DNA from 2 places in the Ureibacillus sp. FSL E2-3493 genome. Region 2 is predicted to be linked to the other one. Evidence: riboswitches for the same ligand, from Rfam matches in the RefSeq annotation. Region 2 holds a riboswitch; the other holds the start of a gene.
What was found. A riboswitch is a leader RNA that binds a small molecule or an ion and turns the genes downstream of it on or off. The one in region 2 is predicted to bind S-adenosylmethionine.
Positions count from the first base shown of each region.

Region 1: linked by a shared signal. The riboswitch ahead of metA (homoserine O-acetyltransferase MetA) and the one ahead of metK (methionine adenosyltransferase) in region 2 are both predicted to bind S-adenosylmethionine.

Region 1 covers NZ_JBBOPK010000001.1:1,672,533-1,680,883, forward strand. Annotated here, with positions in the region: gene MHH69_RS08480 (GntP family permease) at 1-1,124, opposite strand, end outside; gene MHH69_RS08485 (MBL fold metallo-hydrolase) at 1,424-2,284, opposite strand; gene MHH69_RS08490 (DUF4179 domain-containing protein) at 2,377-3,678, opposite strand; gene MHH69_RS08495 (sigma-70 family RNA polymerase sigma factor) at 3,675-4,184, opposite strand; gene metA (homoserine O-acetyltransferase MetA) at 4,336-5,274, opposite strand; SAM riboswitch class I at 5,384-5,494, opposite strand; gene MHH69_RS08505 (hypothetical protein) at 5,546-6,322, opposite strand; gene MHH69_RS08510 (DEAD/DEAH box helicase) at 6,335-8,351, opposite strand, start outside.
Region 2 covers NZ_JBBOPK010000001.1:2,520,219-2,528,569, forward strand. Annotated here, with positions in the region: gene MHH69_RS12875 (alpha/beta hydrolase) at 55-858, opposite strand; gene MHH69_RS12880 (gamma carbonic anhydrase) at 980-1,492, shown strand; gene metK (methionine adenosyltransferase) at 1,984-3,180, opposite strand; SAM riboswitch class I at 3,652-3,767, opposite strand; gene pckA (phosphoenolpyruvate carboxykinase (ATP)) at 3,968-5,554, shown strand; one part of gene MHH69_RS12895 (IS3 family transposase) at 5,682-6,069, shown strand; one part of gene MHH69_RS12895 (IS3 family transposase) at 6,069-7,015, shown strand; gene MHH69_RS12900 (alpha/beta hydrolase family protein) at 7,073-7,852, opposite strand; gene MHH69_RS12905 (NUDIX domain-containing protein) at 7,836-8,303, opposite strand.

The DNA.
Region 1 (8,351 bases), 850 kb from region 2:
AAGGCATCAGGATTAACCCCTAATTTTAAATAAAGATCCGTTAAAGTTTCCATCGCAATCGCTAAACCGCCTGAGCTAGAACCAGTAATACCAGCTAATAAGTTAGTGGAAATAAATAAAGAGATTAAAGGATTACCAGGAATATTTGTCACAATATCTTGAAAAACAACAAAACCGGAAGTAGCTGCAATTACTGCCCCATACCCTACATCAGCAGATGTGTTAATAATAGGTAAGACAGCATTTGTTGCGCCAATGTTAACCACCTGTTTTTTCTTGTCAATATACTTCCAAAAGATGATGGCGCTTGCAACAACCGTAATCATTAATGTGTAAAGCACTTCAAGTTTAAATAAATTTAAAAGGATAAGTAATAAAGCTGGTGGAATTAAACTTAACACGATATTTGGTAGTTTTTTATTGGCATACTTATCTTTTGCCAGTTCATTTTCAGCTTCTTCAAGGTTTTTCATATTTAAATAAGTTTCACCGCGTTTTTCGGCCCGTTTTAATGCGAAATTTAAGTACCAGATAAGGATTGGGATAATGACAATAGTTGTAACAATCCCGATTAAAGCACCGGAAGTAACGGTAGTATTTAAATAAGAGATTGGAATAATATTTTGAATAGCGGGCGTTCCAGGTAGCATCGTCATTGTGAAAGTTGCTATTCCTGGGAAGAAGGCAGCAATAAATAAGTGCCATGGAATATCCATTTCTTTAAAAATAGGTTTAGCAATTGGTAAAATTGCAAAGATAACTACGAATAAGCTAACCCCACCGTAAGTTAAAAGAGAGCAAATGAACATAATTGTCACTAAAACTCGTAACTTACTTTTTCGCCCTGACAGTTTAAGTAAATATTCAGCAATTGTTCGAGCTGCACCCGACTCTTCCATAAACTTACCGAACATCGCAGCAAATAAGAAAATTAGGAAGTAATTTTTCACATAATTTGTAAAGCCGCTCATGTAGGCGTTTTGGAAAGTTTCTAATATCGGCATATTATTCATAATCATGACAAATAAACTAACAACAGGTGCAATGATAATAATAGTAAATCCGCGCATTGCCAGAACGACTAATAAAATTAACGAAAGGATAATAATAATTAAACTCCACATAACTATTCACCTCATCTTTCTCAATACACTTGTCTTCAATTCGATAACGTTAAGTTAATTAAATCCAACTCCTTTCCTTCAACTAGGTAATAATTTTGAAAGCGCTTAAAATTTTAATGTGAGAACTTAATCCTTTCATTGATCATTCACAATTAAAGTTCAGTAAGAGAATGGATATACGAATGGAACCTCCCTTTTATTATTTAACTCATAATATTAGACGAGCAGTTGTTATATTCATTCATGAAAAGAATAAAAGGATGTTTGTTATGAAAACAAACATCCTGAATTAAAATTAGTTAATTTTGGGAGCCGTCCACATAACGGCCATGTTTGGGGATAGCGATGACATCGAAATCGATAGCTAACTTCGTTAAATTTTCTGTTAATTCTTGACCTTTCATAGGCATGCCATGACCGGTAATGGCAATTTGAGGTTTTAAATCACTTAATGTTTTCACAGAATCCCAAGCTTGTTGCCAATCGGTCGTAAAATATCGGGGAGGTCCGCTTATTTCTTGATCTTGAACGAGGGTTTTAAATAAGGATTCCTGTTTCACTGTGACAAATGCATCACCAGCAATTAATGCACCATCAGATTGTCGATAAAACGATACATGCCCTGGTGAATGGCCAGGTGTATGAATCCATTGCCATTCTAACATGGATGGAACGGTACCATCTGAAGGCAAGGGCTTAACATGGCTTCCTAAATTAATCGGTTCATTAGGGAAATAAGGAGACATTTTTGCAACCAATCCACCCTCTACCGTTGAATCAGGTTCAGGGTAGCTTTTAACCCCTGTTAAATAGGGAATTTCCAGTTCATGGGCATATACGGGTACATCCCAATGTTCAATCAATTCAATAATGGCCCCGACGTGATCAAAATGACCATGAGTTAAAACAATAGCATTTGGACGGGCATCAGCACCAAATCGATTTTCTGCTTCATGAATAATCTTTTCAGCTGACTTAGGCATTCCCGCATCGATTAACGTCCATGCTTGGGAATGGTTTGTGTTACCGACCATACAAAGATTAACGACTTGGATTGTTAAAGAGTAGATATCTGGAGTTACTTCTTGTCCCAATCCACTCATTACAGAAGTTACAGGGATGAATTTATAATCTTCTCCATAATTCATTTGTTCACTCAAAGTTCCACCTTCCTTCTCTACTATTTTTTCTTAAAAATTCTAACCTATTCATTTATGTAAAAGAAAAACCCACTGCTCGGTGGGTTTTAAAATTATTCTGTTAATGGAATTTCTACTTTGGTTGAACCTTCCAAATAGTGAGGATAACTAAAGAAATAAATTTGTACAGGATTAACAGCACCTTTTAAATCGAAATGATAGGAACTTTCTGTAAAACGATTATGATTTTCATAAACGCTAAAACTGTTATGATAAAATTGATTACCTTCAGCATCTATCACGTCACTAAACAGTTGAACATGATGGTCTTCTTTTGATTTATAAGTGACTTCAATGGAGTTTGAATCAAGAATCTTTAAATCGAAATCATCAATTGGCGGGACTTTTACTATTTTTTGACGAAGGAAATCAATTTCAACATAGTCTTCTCCCTTTGGTAAAGCTTCAATTTGATCTAATACTAGGGTTATTTTGTTTGGTTTTCTAAAGTAGTTACTTTGAATAAAGATACTATTGGTTTCTTCTCGAAAACTTCCAAGTCCGACAAGTCCATCTTGAACTTTACCCCACTCTTCGCCCTTTTCATCTAATACTTTCAAATGATCGATTTGTAAAATTTGCATTGTATTTTGGCTGTTCACCTTTAATTTCAATTCTGCTCTTAATGGGGAAATCGTTAATGATTGTACATAGATGGTTTGACCGTCGATCTTTAACGGTTTGTTCACATCGTAAACTTTAGACGGTTGAATTGGTTTTGTTAACGTGAATGGGATCGTGAAAGAAGTTTCCTTTGTATCATCAAATTTCAAATAAATTTCAAAATCCGGCTTGGAATAATCGATTTTCGATGTTGCAATAACTTCAAGTTTTCCTTGAATGGTTTTAGTAGGTTCTGTATAAGGCCAGCCAGAAGTCGAGGAACTATTGATTACTTCCCCATTTTGACTTAATTGAAATTCTTTTGTCTCTAAATTTGAAATATTAAAAGGTGCTTCCAATTCGTAAAAAATAACAATACCTGTTTCATCAGCAATTGTACCGAGAATCGTGAGTGTAATGTTGTTTTTCGTTTGTACAATATTTAGTTCTTCAAAGTATTCGTTATCCACAATATCTTTTAAACCTTTATCTTTTGTTAGCATTTCAACAAGGGGTGCAAAGCCAGGAATTTTAGCAACAGCATTTGCAAAAGCTGGTGAGACACGTATGGAACTAACAAATATAATGACTACAACGGCTATTAAAGCAACTTGTTTGAAGAAGAGACGATTTCGTTTTTGTCTTTTTTTATATTTTGCATATCCGTTATGTCGCATAGAAGCTAATTTTTCTGTAGGTACTACAATATTCGTTAACTCTTCCTTTAACTTGTCGAAATCCTTTTCGTTCATGACTGTCCCCCCTCACTAAATAAAAATCGTAGTTTTTTTAATGCAGTATGTAGCCTCGATTTTACAGTTCCTTCAGAAATGTGCATTTCCTTTGCAATCTCTTTATTTTTTAAATCACAATAATATTTTAAATAAATGAGTTGTTGCTGTTTTGGAGTTAGTTTTGAAATAGCTTCAGAAAGTTCAAGATGATTATCATCATTTTGGAAAGTCCCTTCCGCTACATCGTTTCTTAATTCATAGCGCCTTTTTTTCTTTTGAATATCTGAACATACATTTAATAACACTCGAATGAGCCATGTGTTTAGAAATTCTGCTTGCTTTACTGTATGTATTTTACGAAAACAGCAAAATGTAAATTCTTGGATGGCTTCAAGGGAGTCATGTTCATTTTTTAAATAACTAAAAGCGATTCGGTAATGGGTGCTTTCTTCTTGTTTTAAAATTTGAAGTAAGGCCGTTTCATCTCCAGCGATTGCTTTTTTCGCCAATTCGATTTGTTCCATTCATTTCCCCCCTATACTTATTAGACATTTTGAAACGAGAAATCGTTCACTAAAATGATTGAAAATTTTTCAATTGTTGAATTTTAAGTCAAAATAAAAAAACGGATGTAAACCTTTTATCGGTTTCATAACATCCGTTTTCATTATCTTATTAAATGTGAAATTCAATCATATCATCAACAAAATGCCAATCATATGGAGTTTCTTGGTAAACGTAATAGTTTAACCAGTTATAGAAAAGTAAATGGGAATGGGCACGCCAAGTATTTTTTGGTGTTTTATTTGGATCGTTATTTGGGAAGTAATTGACCGGTAATTCTACCGGTTCACCTTTCTCCACATCTCGCTTATATTCATCTGCTAAAGTAGTAGCATCATATTCTAAGTGGCCAGTAATCATGATGTGTTTTGTATCCTTAGATTGGATAATAAATGGACCTGCTTCCTCCGAAAAGCTTAATAACCGAAGTTCAGGACAGTTGCGTACATCCTCGATGGATACGGAAGTGTGTCGGGAATGGGGCGCTACATATTCGTCACTAAACCCTCGCACTAAATCTACTGTTAAATCGGTAATGACATGGGAATAAATTCCTGAACATTTTTTAGGAAGTTCGAATTTTCCGATACCAAAATGGTGATAAAGTGCTGCTTGGGCTCCCCAACAAATATACATACAAGACGTTACATTGATTTTTGCCCAATCCATTATTTCTGTTATTTCATTCCAATAGTGTACATCTTCAAATTCCATTCGTTCGACGGGTGCTCCCGTAATAATCATCCCGTCAAAACGACGATGTTTAATCTCGTTGAATGTTTTGTAGAAAGTATCTAAATGAGATTTTGAAACATTTTTAGATAAGTATGTAGCGGTATTGAGAAAAGTAACATTTGTTTGTAAAGGTGTATTTCCGAGTAAACGTAATAGTTGTAACTCCGTTTTCTCTTTTTCTGGCATCAAGTTACAAACTAAAATGTTCAAAGGTCGAATTTGTTGTGTTTGTGCGCGGTCTTCTTCCATAACGAAAATTTTCTCTTTGCGCAATATTTCTCCAGCAGGCAAACTCTTTGGTATATTAATAGGCATTTTTTGTTCCCCCATTTCTTAACTTTCATTTCATCTTAAAAAGAGAAGATAAATAAAAACCCCCTCATTCCAGCGTGAGAATGAGAGGGTACAATTTTATATACGCGCACTCTTATCTCCCAAGACAAATTGTCTTGCTGGAATTAGCACCTTTCTAACCCGTTGTTAGAGGTTGCTGAAGCTTCATTGGGCCATGTCCCTCTGCTTCTCTTGATAAGATTGATGAAATTAAAATAATACTATCACGTAAAGCTAATATTTGCAATATTCATTAATTATTTTTCTGTAAATAATTTTCCCGCCAAGTTGATTGTTCTTTTTGGAATATTACCTGTTCGAGCTTTTCATCCCAATTATCAATTAATGTATTCCAAACGCGTACGGTGAAATGATCCTGTTCTTCGTCGTATAAAATAAACTCAATACAGGGAATATCATTAATTTGGATATCTTCGATAGAATCAATCGATGGGGTTACGGACAAATTTTCCCCATTATCGTCTAAATCGGGTTGTTCAAATGCTTGAATTTCCTTTATCACCTGTTCGTTTTGTATCGATAATTCCTCTTCTTGTTTATGATATCGATACAGTTGCTCTGGAAAATCTTCATATTCTAGTACTTCTTCAATATCTCCATTTAAAAATAAATGGTGGGATGGGCTATAAAGCAATTCTATCGTTTTTATATCCTGTTCTTCTTCAAAAACACCGCTTTGTAATTGTTTTTGTCCCTTTTCCGTTTGTTGATAATGGGAATCCACCTTCGTAATTAATCCAGTTTTTTGCATTTTAGATAACAAATCTTGTATGAAGAGTTGTTCTACAAGAAGAATTTCACTTAGCTGTTCTGCATTTTCAAAGGCGTTGTTCGCAACGGATTGAAGAATCATTTTCATTAAAATATCCATTTTTGTACGGGATATCGGTTTATATGTAATATTTACACTGTGAACAGGTACACTCCAAGTATCCGTCTTCAAAATGGAGATATTCGATTTCTTTAAAAGTTGAGTAGATAATGATTGTTGTAATGAAAGTAATTCCATAAATCCACCTTACTACGTTGTAATTAGTAATTCGTTATGATTTCGGTAACCATTTTGTGATTGGACAATTTGATGCAAGTTTCGGTACATGCTTCTCGTTTCTTCCTTTTTAGGACGATTCGTAAACATCTCTATACTACCGATTAATACGAGTAACTCACGAGCTCGGGAAAGGGCTACGTTCAGTCGCCGGTAGTCCTTCGCAAATCCAATATCGCCGTGTTTATGATCGTTGTTACGAACCATGCTTACTAAAATGACGTCCATTTCCATACCTTGGAATTTATCGACTGAACCTGTACGAATATGTAAATGAGGAATGTTCAACTCATGTTCAATGAGTCGGTTAATCCGCTTTACTTGTTCAGCATAAAAACTAATTACCCCTACAGATTTTAATTCATCTTGGGCTATTAATTCTTCCGATTTAGCTTTTGCAGTCGCTTCATTTAGTTCAAGCAACATAGTACGAACAACTTCTAATTCAGCTTCATTATATAGACTTGAACCTTCCTTCATCCGTTCTTCAAAATACGGATGTCTATTCGGAATATCAATCCATAGTAAATGATCCGTTCGTTTTATAGATGGACCTTCCAATTTATGATCCCGTAATACATCTGAATCAGATAGCCCGCATTTCAATGAATCATTGCCATTTTTATAAAATGGAGCGATTGTTTGCATAATATTTTCATGCATCCGGTATTGAATGGCTAACATTTTTTTATTCGTTGCAGGCAAGTTTTTATATAGACGTTCGAATAAAGACTCCTCTAGTAATTTTTCTAATTCTCGTTTTTCCTCAAAGGTGTCGCTTTCTTTTAAAACCGTTTCTAATGTCTCTTCAAATGTATCATCCCCAATTAGTGGTGGTAACTGGTGATGATCGCCTACTAGAATCACCTTTTTCCCTTTTAACATCGGTAACAATAATTCTGGCGGAGTTGCTTTTGATACTTCATCGATAATCACAACATCGAAAATCGGATAATTGTCCATAAACTCTTTGTTGGCAGAAGCAACACATGTTGTACCAATGACATTTGCATGTTTAACATAAAGTTTTCGTATTTCATCTAAGTCATGTTCCGTAGCTTGCTCTAATAATGTTTTCCATTGAAGCTGCATTTTTTGAGCAATCGGAAGCATCTCAATTTTCTTATGGACTTTATCAATTTCTACCGTAATTGACTCCATTTTGGATTTTGTTTTTTCCAGTTCAAGTTCCGGATGTTGTTTTGTCAATTGTTCAAGTTGTTCATATTTCTTTTCAAGCTGTAATCCCTTCGAGTTTAGTTCTTTTAACTGGGAAATAAATTGTTTTAATAATGTTTGGCCACTTGTCATTTCCTTTTGAACACTTTCTAATTCCTGTTGTTTTTTTGATAACTGTTCTTCAAGAATGGATGTTTTTTCTTTGTTTTCCAATAATATTTGCATTTCATTTTCCAATGCTTCACAAATCGTATGAATTTCCTCGATAGAAGGGATAATGTCATCCTCTTGAATGATAGACTCGAAAGTGTTTAGTTGTTCTTTATACTTCTCTTGAGATTGTAATAAGTTTTGTTCTTTTGCTTTTAAAAGGTTTAAAGAAGATTGATCTGCTCCTTCCCTTTGCTTAAGCTGATCACATACTTCTTCTTTTATTTTACTAAAAACTAGAAGGGACTCATCTACAAGTGCTCTATAACGAAGAACTAACTGATTTAAATATTGCTTTCTTAAATAGAGGCCTTGGATTGATCGGGCTCCATTTTCTCTCGTTATTTTCTTTTGGGCAAAAGCATAGCTCAATTTCGTTAAAAACTCCTCGATTTCTTGTAAGGAGTAATGATGATTATTTGGTAAAGGATTCATCTGTCCTTCAATACCGAGGGATGTTTTACTATATTCAATTGCCTTATCTAAACGGATTGTAATTTCCTTTAAAGATTTAAAAGGTAAAAGTTGTTCATGAATTTTATCCAGGTCATGAAACAGTTGATTTAATACATATCCACGGTGAATGTTTTGATCTTCAATG
Region 2 (8,351 bases):
AAGACTATCCAACGAAAGGAATTTCATGGATAGTTCTTTTCTTTAAATGTCATTTTATTTAATAATGTATCCTAACGAACGAATAACATTATTGATAAAGTCCTTCTCATACGTAAATACTTCTTCCCGTTCATAATCATGATATAAGTTATGATAACTGTTCGGCCATTCTTTATATTGAATTTCCGACGACATTTGATTAAATAACCATTTTCTTGCAGGCTGAGGATCAGTAATTTTATCTTCTTTAGCAACCATTAACAAAATGGGTAATGCTAATGTCCCTTCCTGTTCTGCCGTCATATTTTTCATTAAATTATGGATATCTTTAAACCATCTTACCGTTACATTGGAATGATATGGTAAATAATCAACCATTTCATTGTAGCCGTCTAAATTTCTAGTTAACATATTTTTATCGAACTTCAACGAGATTTTTTTGTTCGATGCTATAGTTCCTAAACTTGTAATTGCATTCGTAAGTAAATTAGCCGTTTTCTTTAAATGAAGCCAAGGCGAAGCTAAAATTAGACCTGCACATTCCACTGTATTCTTCTTTAAAAATCTAATAGCTAATGTTCCACCTAATCCATGACCAATAATAAAAACCGGCAACTGATATGTTAAAGCACTTTCCATTAACTTTTTAATATAATCTAAATACTCTTCAATCGTTTCGTCATGAACCTTTGAATATTTTAAATGTTCGCCATGGCCTGGCAAATCTCCCATAACAATGTGATAACCTTCTAAGCGAAGTTTTTCAATTAACCAAGCATACCAACGATGATGTTCAAAAACGCTATGTATGATAACGACTACTGCCTTTGCTTGTCCATCTGCTTCCCATTTCCACATAACGCACCCTCCTGCCCATTACTTATTCAGTTGTGGATATATATACCAATTATTATTTTCCATACTTTTATTTATTTGATACGATAATAATATATCATACTTAGAAACGAGGTATTTTTCGATGATTTATCCATTTAAAAATAAAAATCCTAAAATAGACCCATCTGTATTTATTGCCGATAATGCCGTAATTACTGGTGATGTCACAATTGGTGAAGAGACGTCCATTTGGTTTAATACGGTAATTCGTGGGGATGTATCAGCTACTATAATCGGGAAACGCTGTAGCATTCAAGATTTAAGTTGTTTGCATCAAAGCCCGAACAATCCTTTAATCATAGAAGACGAAGTAACAATTGGCCACCAAGTAACATTACATAGCTGCGTGATTCGTAAACGAGCATTAATTGGGATGGGGTCCATTATATTAGACGGTGCTGAGATAGGAGAGGGTGCATTTATCGGTTCTGGTAGTTTAGTACCACCGGGTAAAAAAATTCCACCTAATTCTTTAGCAATGGGTAGACCAGCAAAAGTAGTTCGTATGGTTACCCCAGAAGATAGAGAAGATATGGACCGCATTATCCGAGAATACGTTGAAAAGGGACAATACTACAAATCAATTCAAAAATAATGTTCTTAAGTGAGTGTAAACTTTCATGTTACACTCTTTTTATTAAAATCTTCGAAGTATTACCTCTATTTTTTGTTCATATAAATAAAGAAGGGGTGCTTCGTAATACGTCTTATAAAGGGATCTGAATGGTTACTAATCAGCCTTATTATTTTTACTGCACCGGTCATCGTATTTTTAACTCCCCTCATCATATCGATTGCATTAGATGAAATAGGGAGCGACCAACTAATTTTGTTTTTTCAAAAAATCCTTCTGTATGTTTTTATATTCGCTTTTTCCTTAATTGTTTTATACATTTTATCTATTGTAAAAAGGATGCTTAAAACATTATTTAAATTTTTCTTCCATTAATTTTTCTTTTACATATTCATTCCGAAATAAAAAAAAATCTGCTTAATTTCTATTGAAGTGGGAAAAACCACCTTAGAAATCTCGCAGATTTTTTCTTGTTATCTATGAATCAGCCTAATTTTCTTTCATGTAGAAAATTAAAGTCCGGCCTTTTCTCTTAATTTTTGAGCGATATCAGTGTTTTCCCATGGGACATCTAAATCTGTGCGACCAAAATGACCATAAGTAGCCGTTTGTTTATACATTGGACGACGTAGATCAAGCATTTTAATAATGCCAGCTGGGCGTAGATCAAACAATTCACTTACCCATTCTACTAATTTATTTTCTTCTACTTTACCTGTACCAAACGTATCCACTGATATTGAAACAGGTCGAGCTACACCGATGGCATATGCTAATTGAACTTCAGCACGCTCTGCAAGACCAGCTGCTACGATATTTTTCGCTACATATCTTGCAGCATATGCGGCAGAACGGTCTACTTTCGTAGGATCCTTACCTGAGAATGCCCCGCCACCGTGACGAGCATAACCACCATACGTATCGACAATAATTTTACGTCCTGTTAAACCAGCATCCCCTTTAGGACCACCGATAACAAAACGTCCTGTCGGGTTAATGAAGTATTTTGTTTCATAGTCGATTAAATCAGAAGGAACAACTTCATTAATTACTTTTTCTTTTAAGTCTTGTTGAATTTGTTCCAATGTTACATCTTCATCATGTTGAGTAGAAATAACAATCGTATCAATCCGAACTGGATGATTGTTTTCATCGTATTCTACTGTAACTTGAGTTTTACCATCGGGACGTAAATATGGAATTTCCTTTGATTTCCGAACTTCCGTTAAACGGCGAGCTAATTTATGAGCTAAGCTTATTGGTAATGGCATTAATTCTGGCGTTTCGTTACATGCAAATCCAAACATTAAACCTTGGTCACCAGCACCAATTGCTTCGATATCTTCATCAGTCATAGATCCTTCACGTGCTTCTAAAGCTTGATCTACACCTAACGCAATATCAGGAGATTGTTCTCCGATAGCAGTTAATACTGCTAAATTTTCTGCATCGAATCCATATTTCCCACGTGTATAGCCAATTTCCGCAACAGTATTGCGAACAACACTTTGAATATCAACATATGTAGATGTTGTAATTTCCCCGGCAACTAACACTAATCCAGTTGTTACCGTTGTTTCGCAAGCTACCCGTGCATTTGGGTCTTCAGAAATGATTGCATCTAAAATAGCATCGGAAATTTGATCACAAATTTTATCCGGATGCCCTTCTGTTACACTTTCTGATGTAAACAGTCGACGGTTTGTCATTTGATTTCCTCCTAAGTTTATAGCGAGACTCTTTCCTCGTTGTTGATACGGTACTCTATTACCCATGTTTAGCCCACTTATAAAGATTAGTACTTCAAGCCGTCACAATGATATTTTTTGTTTAGCTTAAATTTTCCATCTTTTTAAAGATAGTTAAAAAGGACAGTAATTGTATAATGAAATATGTACAAAAACATGTTCTGAACAATTTTTAGCTACCTTTTGTGTTAGATTTCGTATAAAATGTATTGTAGAACATTTTTGAAATCTAGTTTTTATCGAGTGGCATCAAAAGTTATGGCAAGTGAAATTCACTTATTCGTAATTTGATACATGGATTTAGAAAGGCACATATAAAATAGGTAGTTAAACTATCCTTTTCATTGTGTTCTAAATTGAAAAAAAAAATTCCTCTACTCAAGTACTTTTGCATGAGTAAAAGGAATTGTCGTTTCATTACATTACCTTTCACTCTTATCGTTCAAGGGTATCCCCTTGCATCAGGTTGGCACCATCGCATTATAAAATGAAAATGCAGGTTGCCGGGCTTCATAGGGCCTTGACCCTCCACCAGCTCGGGATAAGAGTATCCGTTCAACACAACATCTTACGTAAAGTAACTTTAATTGTCAATGGATTTTACCTAAATCATGAAATGTTTTAAAATTATAAAATAATTTTCAGGAATTAGTATAGATTATTTAAATCAATGTGTTATACTATTTTTGAAATTAATCAACCCTCCCAATGCAAGTGGGAATTCTTAAAAAAGGATGGTATTAAATCGATGAATTCAGTAGAAATTGCAAATGAACTGAAGGAATTATTAAACGGAGAAAATATAAATGTTCAACTTTCAGTACCACAATTAGTGGAAAAAGCTACCGAACGTGGAGAGGCAACATTAACTGTAGATGGCGCTTTACGTGCTGAAACAGGTAAATATACTGGCCGTTCTCCTAAAGATAAATATATTGTAGAAGAAGAAAGCACAAAAGACAAAATCGACTGGGGTAATGTAAACCGTCCGATTTCTGCTGAAGTGTTTGATAACCTTTACGTTAAAGTTGTAAACTATTTAAAAGAAAAAGATGAGCTATTTGTATTCAAAGGGTTTGCAGGAGCTGATAAAGAATCACAACTTCCAATCCAAGTAATTAATGAATATGCATGGCACAATCTATTCTGTCATCAATTATTCATCCGTCCAACAAAAGATGAGTTAGCTTCTCATGTGGCTGAATTTACAATTGTTTCAGCTCCTACCTTTAAGGCAGATCCAGCAGTAGATGGTACTACTTCCGAAACATTCATTATTGTATCTTTAGAAAAGAAAGTCATTTTAATTGGTGGTACTGAGTACGCTGGTGAAATGAAAAAATCTATTTTCGGTATTATGAACTACCTATTACCAGAACGTGATATCCTGTCAATGCACTGTTCAGCAAACGTTGGTGAAGCTGGTGATGTAGCGTTATTCTTCGGTTTATCTGGTACAGGTAAAACAACTTTATCTGCTGATAGCAATCGCAAGTTAATTGGTGACGATGAACATGGATGGTCAGACAATGGCGTATTTAACATCGAAGGTGGTTGTTATGCAAAAACGGTTAACCTTTCCGCTGAAAAAGAACCGGAAATTTATAACGCAATCCGCTTTGGTTCCGTTTTAGAAAATGTTGTAATTGACCCAGAAACTCGTATTCCTGATTATGATGATGTAACATTAACGGAAAATACTCGTGCTGCTTATCCGATTCATTTTATCGATAACATTGTTACACCTTCCGTTGCAGGACATCCGAAAACAATCGTATTTTTAACAGCTGATGCTTTCGGAGTATTACCTCCAATCAGCAAATTAACGAAAGAGCAAGCAATGTACCACTTCTTAAGTGGATTTACTTCAAAATTAGCAGGTACAGAACGTGGCGTAACATCTCCTGAGCCAGTATTCTCTACATGCTTCGGTTCACCATTTTTACCACTTCCAGCAACTCGTTATGCTGAAATGTTAGGTCAAAAAATTGATGAACACGGTTCTCAAGTATTCTTAGTAAACACTGGTTGGACTGGTGGAGAGTATGGTGTTGGAAACCGTATGAAGCTTTCCTATACACGTACAATGGTTCGTGCTGCTATTGATGGAAAACTTAATAATGTTGAGACTACACAAGATGCAATCTTTGGATTACATATCCCGACTGCCGTAGAAGGTGTACCAAGCGAAGTTTTAAATCCTCGTGAAGCTTGGGCAGATAAAGAAGCTTATGATAAAAAAGCAGCTTATTTAGCAGACTTATTTAAAGAAAACTTCAAAAAGTTCACAAACGTTTCTGAAGATATTTTGAAAAAAGGTGGCCCTTTAGCTTAATCCATAATAAAAAGGACGTCTAAATTTAAAATGTACCCTATAAGAAAGACACTTGAAAAAAGGTCTCTCTTATAGGGTACTTTTATTTATAATGAAATAAAATAAATGGTTGATGGAGCGGAAGAACATGTCGAAAAAGTTATTTACAGATCAAGAACAGAAATTACTCAAGAAACATCCTTATGTAAAAGCAGTGAGTGAAAAAGCAATAACATATACAGATGAATTTAAAGCAAGAGCCATTAAAGAATATGAGGAAGGGAAATTTCCACTTCAAATTTTTGAAGATGCAGGATTTGATATTGATATCGTAGGTAAAAAACGTGCAAAGTCTGCTTTAGAGCGATGGCGTGCTGCTTATCAAAAGAATGGTGTAGCTGGGCTTGTGGATACACGTAAACACTCTTCAGGACGTCCACTTGAGCGAGAATTAAGTATAGAAGAAAAGTACGCAAGGTTAGAGGCGCAAAATGCATTATTACGTGCAGAAAATGAACTACTAAAAAAGATCGATTTAGCAGAAAGGTTGTTGATAAAGAAAAAGAGAAATTAACAGCGGAACAAAAATTTCAGTTGATCCAGTATGTGATAGAAAAACACCGCTTAAAAAGAATGGTAAGCTACCTTTGTAAATTAGTTGGAGTCTCTCGATCGGGCTACTATCGTTATTTTTCAGAAGAAGCACAACTTAGTAGACAAGCTAGTGATCAGGCAGATGAGACAGTCAAAGAAATCATTTTAAAAGCGTTCAATTTCCGTGGTCGTAAGAAAGGTGCACGTCAAATTAAAATGACGTTAGAAAATCAGTATCAAATTACATATAACCTAAAGCGAATTCGTCGTATCATGAAAAAGTTTCAAATCATCTGCCCCATTCGAAAAGCAAATCCATATCGAAGAATGGCCAAAGCAACGAAAGAACATAGAACTTTACCAAATCTATTAAACCGTAAATTTAAGCAAGGAATCGCTAGAAAAGTATTATTAACAGACATTACATATTTGAGTTATGGAAAAGGAAAACGTGCCTACTTATCCGCTATAAAAGATGCCGAAACCAATGAAATTTTAGCATATGAGACATCGGATAAAATTACACTAGATATTGCATTAAATACATTAAAGATGTTGAAAAAGAATGGGATAAAATTGGCCGATGGCGCATTCATTCACTCTGATCAAGGGTTCCACTATACCAGCCCCCAATTTCAAAAGATGGTAAAGAAAATGGGACTAGAGCAATCTATGTCACGTCGTGGAAACTGTTGGGATAATGCCCCACAAGAATCGTTTTTTGGTCATTTTAAAGATGAAACAGACTTTAAATCGTGTGAAACATTAGAAGAAGTAAAAAGAGAGATTAAGAGTTATATGACTTATTACAATCATTACCGAGGTCAATGGAACTTAAAAAAGATGACGCCTGCACAATACAGTCACCATCTTCTTCAAGTTGCTTAAAAGCCTTTTTTAAAAATGTCCTTTACAAAGGGTACACTTTAATTTAGACGTCCCTTTTTATTTTAATTTCATCCATTCACAAAGAGCCTTTACTGTCTGTCTGTTTAATTGGGGTGGATAATGATGGGATAACCCGGAAGAATACCAAGTTTCAACTTGCTTATTTTCTTTTATTAATGCTTGTTCCAATTCATAGGCTTGATGAATACTTACATTCTCATCCTCTGTTCCATGAATAATTAAAACCGGAGCATGAATGTCATTCACTTTAAAAATAGGCGTTCGTTCATCATATTTCTCCTGTTCTTTATTAGGAGAACCTCCAATAATTCTTTTCAAAGTTCTTCGCATATCAACTCGTTCCATATACATGGAAGTAACATTGGATACACCAGCCCACGTTACAACCGATTTAATATCGTTTCGCAAAATCGCCGTCCATAAAGCCATTAAACCACCACGGGAAAAGCCGAATAAATGCACGTCTTTTTTCTCAACAAATTGCTTTAAAACTTCTACACTATGGATCGCATCAAAACGGTCGTCCCCTGCCATTTCGTCTCTTCCTTCTCCACCACGGTTCCCCCGGTAATAAGGAGCAAATACAATAAATCCTTGACTTGCAAATTGGGCTATCCGGGATGGACGTACCATACCGATTGACTGTAAACCTCCGCGCAAATATAGTAATGCTTCACAATCATCCTCGTGGACGGGTTTTGCTAATAAACCTTTTACTCGAAGGCCTTGGGACCAATATATAATTTCTTTTAATACGACATTAGGATTTGGTGAAGGATAACTTCGAATTGATTCGATACTACCATTGTCTTTCATGATGCTTCACTTCCTGTAACATCTTTTTCATTCCCCTATCCTTCATGTAAAAACTTAAATGGGGATGGTTTATTAATTCTTCTGTAGTAAGCCACGTCATTCCTAACGTCTCATACTCTTCCACAAATTCATCAATTCTTTCGACTTTTCCAGTAAAAACGGCTTTGCAAAATGGGACTTTATCATGGACAACATAATAAGCAAACCATTTTAAATCTGAAATATGTACTGCCGTTTCTTCATATACTTCGCGAATCGCTGCTTCTTCCAACGTTTCACCTGGCTCTACTTTGCCACCTGGAAATTCGATACCACGCTTTTTATTAATCGTACAAAGCCATTTTCCTTTATAACAAACGAAAACAAGTACATGTTTTGGTTCAATTTCAAATGGACCATCATCAAATCTTAAATCCACTTTGCAACCATTTTCATCAATAAAAGTAAACATCCCTTTGCTCATCTCCTATACATAATTATAGTCTAGCGAAGGGATGTT